2 regions of the Streptomyces sp. NPDC017448 genome follow, and region 1 is predicted to be linked to the other one. Evidence: riboswitches for the same ligand, from Rfam matches in the RefSeq annotation. Region 1 holds a riboswitch; the other holds the start of a gene.

Region 1 (4,343 bases):
GCCGCAGGTCGTCCTGTCCGACGATCGCGGTGAAGGGATACGGCGTACTCACTTGGCCTCCTCGTCTACGTCAACACCATCGAGCCCGGGTGCGGCGGGCCCGGCGCGTTCGAACACCCGGGGCGCCGCCTCCGCGGGCCGGGCGAATCCAAGCCCTTCCGGCGACCGGGGGACGGGGGCCGGGGCGGCGCCCCGGCTCTCCGGACCCCCCGCGTCCGCGCCCCCCGGCGCCGAAGGCGCCTCCGTCCCCACGCCGGCCCCCGGCAGGGCAGGGGCCCCCGGCGGCACGAACGGCAGCCCCACCGGCGCGCCCTCCTCGATCAGCCGCCACAACGCGTCCGTGTCCGCGTGCTCCTCGACCAGGTCCCCGAGCCGGTCCAGCTGCTCCTCCCGCAGCACCCCGAAGCTCGTGTCCGGCGCGGGCACGAACCGCCGTCCGGCGGCCCGCGCCACCTCGGCCAGGAACCGCCGCCGGAACGCGTCGCTCTCCAGCGACCCGTGCCAGTGCGTCCCCCACACCGCCCCCACCCGGCACCCGTCCAGGAACGGCTCGCCGCCCCGCACGTCGGCCACCCCGTGGTGGATCTCGTACCCTTCCACCGGCTCGCCCAGCGCGGAGCCGACCGGCCGCGCCAGCGTCTTGGCCCGGTCGAAGCGGATGCGTACGGGCAGCAGGCCGAGCCCGTCCACGACCCCCGCCCGCGACTCCACCTCGTCCTCGATCCGCTCGCCGAGCACCTGGAAGCCGCCGCAGATACCCAGCACCGGCCGGCCCTCCGCCGCCCGCCGGGCCAGCCCGTCCGCGAGGCCGCGCTCGCGCAGCCAGGCCAGCGCCTTCACGGTGCCGCGCGTCCCGGGGACGACCACCAGGTCCGCGTCGGCCAGCTCCTCGGCCCGGTCCACGAACCGCACCACGACGCCCGGTTCGGCGGCCAGCGCGTCCACGTCGGTGAAGTTCGACATCAGCGGCACCGCGCAGACCGCGACCCGCAGCACGTCCTCGCCGTGCGGGGGAGCCACGGCCGACTCCCGCACCGCGCCCCGCAGGGAGACCCGCAGGCCGTCCTCCTCGTCGATGCCGAGCCCGTGGGCGAACGGCAGCACCCCGTACGTCCGCCGCCCGGTCAGCCCGTACAGCATGTCCAGCCCCGGTTCCAGCAGCGAGACGTCGCCCCGGAACTTGTTCACCAGGTAGCCCGCGACCAGCGCCTGGTCCTCGGGGCCCAGCAGCGCGGTGGTCCCGAAGAACGAGGCGAAGACCCCGCCCCGGTCGATGTCCCCGACCACCAGCACCGGGAAGCCCGCCGCCCGGGCGATCCCCATGTTCACGATGTCGGTGCGCCTGAGGTTGATCTCCGCGGGGGAGCCGGCCCCCTCGCAGATCACCGCGTCGTACGTCGACCGGAGCTGCTCCAGGCAGTCGGTGACCGTGCCGAGCAGCGCCTCCTGGCGGCCCCCGTGGTACCCCCGCGCGCTCATCTCGCCGACCGGCCTGCCCATCAGGACCACCTGGCTGGAGCGGTCGCCGCCCGGCTTCAGCAGCACCGGGTTCATCAGGGCCGTCGGCTCCACCCGGGCCGCCTGCGCCTGCATCGCCTGGGCCCGGCCGATCTCCGCGCCCTCCCGGGTCACGAAGGAGTTCAGCGACATGTTCTGCGCCTTGAACGGCGCGACCTTCACGCCCCGGCGCACCAGCCAGCGGCAGATGCCCGCCGTGACGACGCTCTTGCCCGCGTCCGATGTGGTCCCCGCGACCAGCAGTCCACCGCTCATGCCCGCTCCCGCTCCCGTTGCCCCGCCGGGCCGCGCACGCCCGTACCCGTTCCGTACCGTCTTCCGCGCCGGACCGTTCACGCCCGTCCCCGCTTCCGCCCCGCGAGAAGGCGCCCCGCCGCCAGCCGGCCCGCCGCGCAGACGCCGAGGGCCAGCACGCCGACCCGGCGAGACAGCCGCACCGCGCGCTCGATGTCCGCCCCGCGCACCTCCCGCCCGGCCGCCCCGTTCAGCACGGGGCGGTGCTCGACGCGCCCCGCGTACGCCAGCGTCCCGCCGAGCCGTACGCCGAGCGCCCCGGCGAACGCGGCCTCCACCGGCCCCGCGTTCGGGCTCGGATGGCGGTGCGCGTCGGCCTTCCAGGCGCGCACGGCGTCCCGGGGCCGCCCGCCGCCCGCCACGGCCAGCGCGGCCGTCAGCCGGGCGCCCGGCCACCCCGCCACGTCGTCCAGGCGGGCCGAGGCCCAGCCGTAGCGGCGGTAGCGGGGCGACCGGTGGCCGACCATCGCGTCGAGGGTGTTGACCGCCCGGAAGGCGACGAGCCCCGGCACCCCGCCGATCGCGCCCCACACCAGCGCGCCCACGACGGCGTCCGAGGTGTTCTCCGCGACCGACTCGACGACGGCGCGGGCGATCCCCGGGCCGTCCAGGGCCTGCGGATCGCGCCCGCACAGATGCGGCAGCCGCTCCCGGGCCGCCTCCACGTCCCCGGCGTCCAGCGCCCCGCCGACGGCACGGGCCTCCCGGCCCAGCGACGTACCGCCGAGGACGGACCAGGCGGTGGCGGCGGTCAGCGCGACGGCGAGCGCGGGGCGGTCGCGCACGGCGCGCGCGGCCAGCGCGGCGGCCCCCGCGGCGCCTCCGGCGCAGACGAGGGTGTGCAGCGCGCCCCGGCCCCGGTCGTCGCGCCACAGCAGGGACTCCACCCGCGCGGCGGCGCGGCCGAAACCGGCGACGGGGTGGCCGCGCCGGGGGTCGCCGAACAGGGAGTCGGCGATCAGCCCGGCCGCGGCGCCGTACGCGAAGACGCGATCGGCCCGCACGGGTCAGCCCGCCGCGGGGAGAGGCGTTCCGGCGGCTCGGCCCGGAGTCGGGGGCACGGAATGCGGCACACGGCGGCCGGGCATGGCGTAGTCCTCACTCAGGGTCCGCGCCCTGGTTCGACGTGACGGCGACGAGAGTCTCCTGGCTCCCGGATCCGCAGTTCCCCCGGCCTTCCAGCCCGCGTACCGCGAGCCGTGACGTCCGATGTGGGGGAGTGCTCCCCGGTGACAGTGGCGGGACCGCGCCGGATTCGCACCGGCTTCCTCTGCTGTCGCCGTAAATGGCTCCGGCAGTCCACCACGCCCCGCGAACAACCGTCAACTCGCCGTTGACCTGCGGGGCTCCACTGTGGGCAGACGCACATCGGGCCGGACACACAGATGTGTGTCCGGCCCGATGGGGCGCCCGCGGGCGGGGTACGGGTCAGGCGACGATCAGGTAGATCCCGTACGCGACCGCCGCCGCGCACGCCGCGAAGCAGGCGTAGGCGCTGGTGCGGGCCAGCGCCGCCGAACCGCCGCCGGACGTGGCCGACAGCTTGGAGAGGGCGACGATGCCCAGGGTGAAGAGGCCGACCAGCGCGACGGTGACGACGAGACTGACACCGAAGACGGAGGCGAGAGCTGCCCAGTCGATTTTCATACGGATCTGTCCTTACACCGTGGCCGTCGGCCGGGCCGGGTCGTCGGGCGCCGATGCCGGGGCCGCGATGGTGGTCATGAGGTCGGCGGCCGGGACGCCGGCCGGCGGCGGCTGGACCGCGGCCATGGCGGTGGTGACGACGCCCTGCGGCTCGTCGGCCGCGGCCGAGTCGTTGACGTTGGTGTGGTCGACCGGCTGGCGGCGCGAGGCCAGCCAGATGGCGAACGAGCCGCCGATCAGCAGGAGCGCGGTGACGGCGATGCCCCACGTGCCCTGCTTGGTCAGGAACTCGGCGGCGGCGCCGACCAGCCCCGCGGCCGGCAGCGTCAGACCCCAGGCGACGAACATCCGGGTGGCGGTGGACCAGCGGACCACGCCCCCCTTGCGGCCGAGGCCCGCGCCCATCACGGCACCCGAGCAGGACTGGGTGGTGGAGAGCGAGAAGCCGAGGTGCGAGGAGGCCAGGATGACGGTGGCCGCACTGGTCTGGGCGGCGAAGCCCTGCGGCGGCTTGAGGTCGGTCAGGCCGCTGCCCATGGTGCGGATGATGCGCCAGCCGCCCAGGTAGGTGCCGAGCGCGATGGCGACGCCGGCGGAGACGATGACCCACATCGGCGGGTTGGAGCCCGGGGCCAGGACGCCGCTGGTGACCAGGGCGAGAGTGATGATGCCCATCGTCTTCTGGGCGTCGTTGGTGCCGTGGGCGAGCGAGACGAGACCCGCGGAGGCGATCTGCCCGGCCCGGTAGCCCTTGGCGGTGGACTTCTGCTGGTTCGGGTCGGTGACGTTCCGGTTGATCCGGTACGTCAGCCGCGTGGCCAGCATCGCGGCGAGGCCGGCGACCACGGGGGCGGCGATCGCCGGGAGGAGGACCTTGGTGACGA
Region 2 (4,343 bases), on a different contig from region 1:
CGTGCGGCAGGACCAGACCCACGAAGCCGATCGCCCCGGCCGCGCTGACCAGCGCGGCGGTCAGCAGGGCGGTGGCGCACAGCAGCACGGTCCGGGTGCGGGCGACGTTCACGCCGAGCGCGGCGGCCGCGTCCTGTCCGAAGGCGAAGGCGTCCAGGGTGCGGGCGTGGGCCAGGCAGGCCGTCAGGCAGACGGCGAGGACGGCGGCGCAGACGGCGACCTCGCTCCAGCCGGCCCCGCTGAGCGAACCGAGCAGCCAGAACAGCACGCCCCGGGTCTGCTCGGCGTCGGCGGAGGTCATCACGACGAAGGAGGTGAGGGCGGAGAAGAGCTGCATGACGGCGACGCCGGAGAGCACGACCCGGTCGGTGGAGCCGCCGAGGACATGGCTGACCAGCATCACCAGGGCGAACGAGCCCAGCGCCCCGGCGAACGCCCCGGCCGACAGGGACACCGCTCCCCCGCCGACCCCGAGGACGACCACCACGACCGCCCCGGTCGAGGCCCCGGAGGAGACGCCGAGGACGAAGGGGTCGGCGAGCGGGTTGCGCAGAAGGGACTGCATCACCGTGCCGCACACCGCGAGTCCGGCTCCGCACACGGCGGCCAGCAGGGTGCGCGGCATACGGAGGTTCCAGATGATGCCGTCCCGGATCGGACTGAGATCACTGGCGCCGAAACCGAGGTGCGCGGCGACGGCGGACCACACGTCGGGGACCGAGATCCGGGCGGGTCCGATGGTGACGGCGACCGCGACGGAGAGCAGCAGGAGCAGGATGGAGCCGCCCCACAGCAGCACGGCGAGCGGGGCGCCGGGCCGGCCGCCCTTCCGGAGCGGTCCGCGGGGGGCGGAATCCCCCGCCGGGCCGGGTGGGGCGCTGGGGCGTCCTGCCGGTCCGGGCGGGGCGCCGGGGACTCCGGACGTCCGCTCCCTGCCGCCGGGCGGGTGGTCCTCCACCGCCGGATGGCCGGCGCTCACCCCGCGAGCCCGAAGCCGCGCAGGCCGGCCGCGACGGTCTCCAGCCCCTCGACGGTCCGGATGGTGGGGTTCATGGCCTGTCCGCTGAGCAGCACGTAGCGGTGGTTCCTGACCGCGTCCATGGTCCTGGTGACCGGGTGGGACTCCAGGAACGCGATCTTCTTCTCCGCGCTCTCGGCGGTCTGCGTCGTACGGGTCAGATCGCCGACGACCAGGACGTCGGGGTTGCGGTCGGCGACGGTCTCCCAGCTGATCCGGGGCCATTCCTCGTGCGTGTCGTCGAAGACGTTCTTCGCGCCGAGTTGGTCGGTGATGACGCCGGGGGCGCCGCAGCAACCCGCGAGGTAGGGCGCCTTGGAGTCGGAGAACCAGTAGAGGAGGGACGCGCCGGAGGCGTCGACGCCCTCCTTGGCCTTCGCCACCCGTGCCCGGAGGTCTTCCACCAGCTTCTCGCCGCGCTCGGGGACGGCGAACACCCGGGCCAGCTCGCGCACTTCGTCGTAGACCGTCTCCATCGTCAGCGGCGCGGTCCGGGCGCCGTCGCCACCGCCGCTGTCGTCCTTGGCCGTGCAGTCGGCGGGCGAGACGTAGGTGGGGACGCCGAGCTTCTCGAACTGCTCGCGGGGCGCCACACCGCCCTTGGCGAGGGTGGAGGTGAAGGACGCCGAGAGGAAGTCGGGCTCCTGGTCGAGGACCTTCTCGAAGGAGGGGCGGTTGTCCGATATCCGCTCGACGCCGGCGTTCGCCTTCTCCAGCCCCTTCATGACCGGGTCGGTCCAGGTGGCGGTGGCGGCGAGCCTGTCGGCGAGGCCGAGCGAGAGCAGGATCTCGGTCGAACCCTGGTCGACGGAGACGGCCCGCTCGGGCGGGGCCTGCACGGTGACGGTGCGCCCGCAGTTCTCGAACGTGAGCGGGAATCCGTCGGTGCGGCCGCCCTCGGCGGCCCGGCCGACGCCCGGGCCGCCGCAGGCGGTGAGCGCGAGGAGGCCCGCCGCGAGCAGGGCGGCGGTTCGTATCGGGGCGGGAGCGGCTGTGGGCAGCACGAAGGACCTCGGTGTCTCTGGGCCCTGTCGCGGAGCCCGTCGTACGGTTCCCGCGCCCGGGTACGGGCGCGGGCGCCAGCAGGTCTTCGGACTCGGGTTCGTCCGGACGGGGCGCCTTCCCGGAGCGCGGGTGCGCTCCAGTGGCCGTGGCCCCGCCCGTCCCCCTCACCGCTGCGCGTCAGTTCCGGATTCGCACCGGATTCCCTGACCCCGTCGCTGGGGTTCGACTGGCCCCGGCAAGCTATCACGCACCGTCCCGCGGACCGGTCGCGGTGCGGCGGCCCGGTGCGCGGGGCCGGTGCGGCGTGGGATCGGCCCGCCGCACCGGCCCGGGGAATTCCGCCCGGGCGCCGGAGTCCGTGGTCCACCCGGCCCGGGGCAGGGGTTCCTGGGTCAGGGGGCGGCCTGGAGGGCGATCACCGCGTTCTGGCCGCCGAAGCCGAAGGAGTGGCTGACGGCCCGTCGTACGGGAGTCACGCGCGGGGTCTTGGTGACGCAGTCGATGGCGAACCCGGGCTCGGGGGCGTCCAGGTTCGCGATCGGCGGGATCACCCCGTGCTGGAGGGTGAGGATCGTCAGTCCCGCTTCGATGGCGCCCGCCGCCCCCATGCAGTGGCCCAGTACGCCCTTGGGGGCGGTGACGGGAGGCCGGTGCGGGTAGGCCCGGCCGATGAGCGCGGCCTCGGTGGCGTCGTTGAGAGGGGTGGACGTCCCGTGCGCGTTGACGTGGTCGACGTCCTCGGCCCGCCAGCCCGCGTCGCGCAGGGCGGCGTCCACGGCCGCCCGCGCGACCGCCCCGGAGGGGTGGGGGCTGGTGGGGTGGTGGGCGTCGGTGGTGGCGCCGGTCCCGGCGATCAGCGCGCGCGGGGCGGCACCTCTGGACCGGGCGTCCTCGACCCGTTCCAGGACCATGATGGCGGCGCCCTCGCCCATGACGAGCCCGGCCCGGTCGGCGGCGAAGGGGCGGCAGAGCCGGGCGGGGTCGCCGTCCCGCGGTGCCGCCGCGCCGGAGCGGCCGAAGCCGGTCATGGCGACCGGGAAGACGATCGATTCGGTGGCGCCGGCGACGGCGATGTCGCAGTGGCCCAGCGTCAGCATGTCCCGGGCCACCGAGAGCGCGGTCACCCCGGAGGAACAGGCGGTGCAGGGGGCGAGGCTGGGGCCGGTGGCCTTCATGTCGATGGCGATCTCGGCGGCGGGCATGCTCGGGATGGTCAGCAGGATGCCCGAGGGCGAGGTGGCCTCGGGGCCGCGGCGCTCCAGCGCGACGGCCTGTTCGGTGAGCCCGGCGGATCCTCCGCTGCTGGTGCCGACGACGACGGCGACCCGGGCGCCGTCCCAGTGCGCGGGGTCGAGCCCGGCGTCGGCGACCGCCTCACGGGCGGCCAGGAGGGCGAACTTGACGTACCGGCCCATCCGGAACGCGGACCGGCCGCCGACCGCGTCGTCGAGGTCGATGCCGGAGACCGTGCAGGCGAAGTCGACGGCGCAGCCGTCCAGTCCGGGGACGGTCGCGGCGGGTGAGACGGCGGCGAGGACCCCGTCCCAGGTGGTGTCGGTGGTGTGGCCGACCGGGGTGATCATTCCCAGCCCGGTGACGGCGATGGCGGGTCGCTTCATCGGGTGTTGCTCACCGGCACCGTCGCTTCGGCCGCCGCGCCGCCGACGGCCGCGTCGATGTACGCGGTGATGTCGGCCAGCGTGGCGTCCTTGTAGAGCTTCTCGGAGTCGGCGGTGACGCCCAGGGTCTCCTTGATGATGACGGCGAACTCGGCGACCGCGAGGGAGTCCATCTCCAGGCTGTCCATGGTGGACTCCGGCAGGATCTCGGCGGCGGGCACCTTGAACGTCCCGGTCAGCACCTCGGTGATCTTGGGGTGGATGGTCGTCATGGCGATTCCTCTCATCGGTGTTCCGTGGGTGTGCGGTGTACTGCGGGGGGCGAACGCGTCGGCCCACCGTCCGAAATAACTGGATGAAGATATTCCGGTTACGCCTTCGGGTGAACCGATTCGTCAGCGCTCACCTGCGGCTTCTCGAACCACCGGGCGAGCACGGAAGCGGTCCCCCAGTACGCCAGCAGCACCCCTCGGGTGCCGAGCGCCGCGACCTTCTCCCGCAGAGGGCGCCTCCTGCTGCCGCAGACGGGCCGCCGGAACTCCGCCGCCCGCCCCCGGGCCCCCGCCCTGCGTCCCCGGTGCCAGGGGCCTTCGGGGTCGTCGTAGACGTCCGTGTACCGGGGCCCCGCGATCGGCCAGTCCGACATCAGCCGCTCGGGAAGCGCGAAGGTCGCCACCAGCGAGGGGGTGTGTTCGGCGACG

The links. A riboswitch is a leader RNA that binds a small molecule or an ion and turns the genes downstream of it on or off. The one in region 1 is predicted to bind cobalamin.
Region 2: linked by a shared signal. The riboswitch ahead of ACH4K1_RS24195 (ABC transporter substrate-binding protein) and the one ahead of ACH4K1_RS30175 (cobalamin biosynthesis protein) in region 1 are both predicted to bind cobalamin.

The regions. Positions count from the first base shown of each region.
Region 1 covers NZ_JBIRLM010000026.1:52,888-57,230, reverse strand. The annotation lists gene ACH4K1_RS30185 (putative cobaltochelatase) at 1-52, opposite strand, end outside; gene ACH4K1_RS30180 (cobyric acid synthase) at 49-1,773, opposite strand; gene ACH4K1_RS30175 (cobalamin biosynthesis protein) at 1,851-2,816, opposite strand; cobalamin riboswitch at 2,952-3,084, opposite strand; gene ACH4K1_RS30170 (hypothetical protein) at 3,241-3,459, opposite strand; gene ACH4K1_RS30165 (anion permease) at 3,472-4,343, opposite strand, start outside.
Region 2 covers NZ_JBIRLM010000016.1:77,982-82,324, reverse strand. The annotation lists gene ACH4K1_RS24200 (FecCD family ABC transporter permease) at 1-799, opposite strand, end outside; gene ACH4K1_RS24195 (ABC transporter substrate-binding protein) at 976-2,022, opposite strand; cobalamin riboswitch at 2,082-2,269, opposite strand; gene ACH4K1_RS24190 (beta-ketoacyl-[acyl-carrier-protein] synthase family protein) at 2,416-3,642, opposite strand; gene ACH4K1_RS24185 (acyl carrier protein) at 3,639-3,914, opposite strand; gene ACH4K1_RS24180 (acyl-CoA dehydrogenase) at 4,013-4,343, opposite strand, start outside.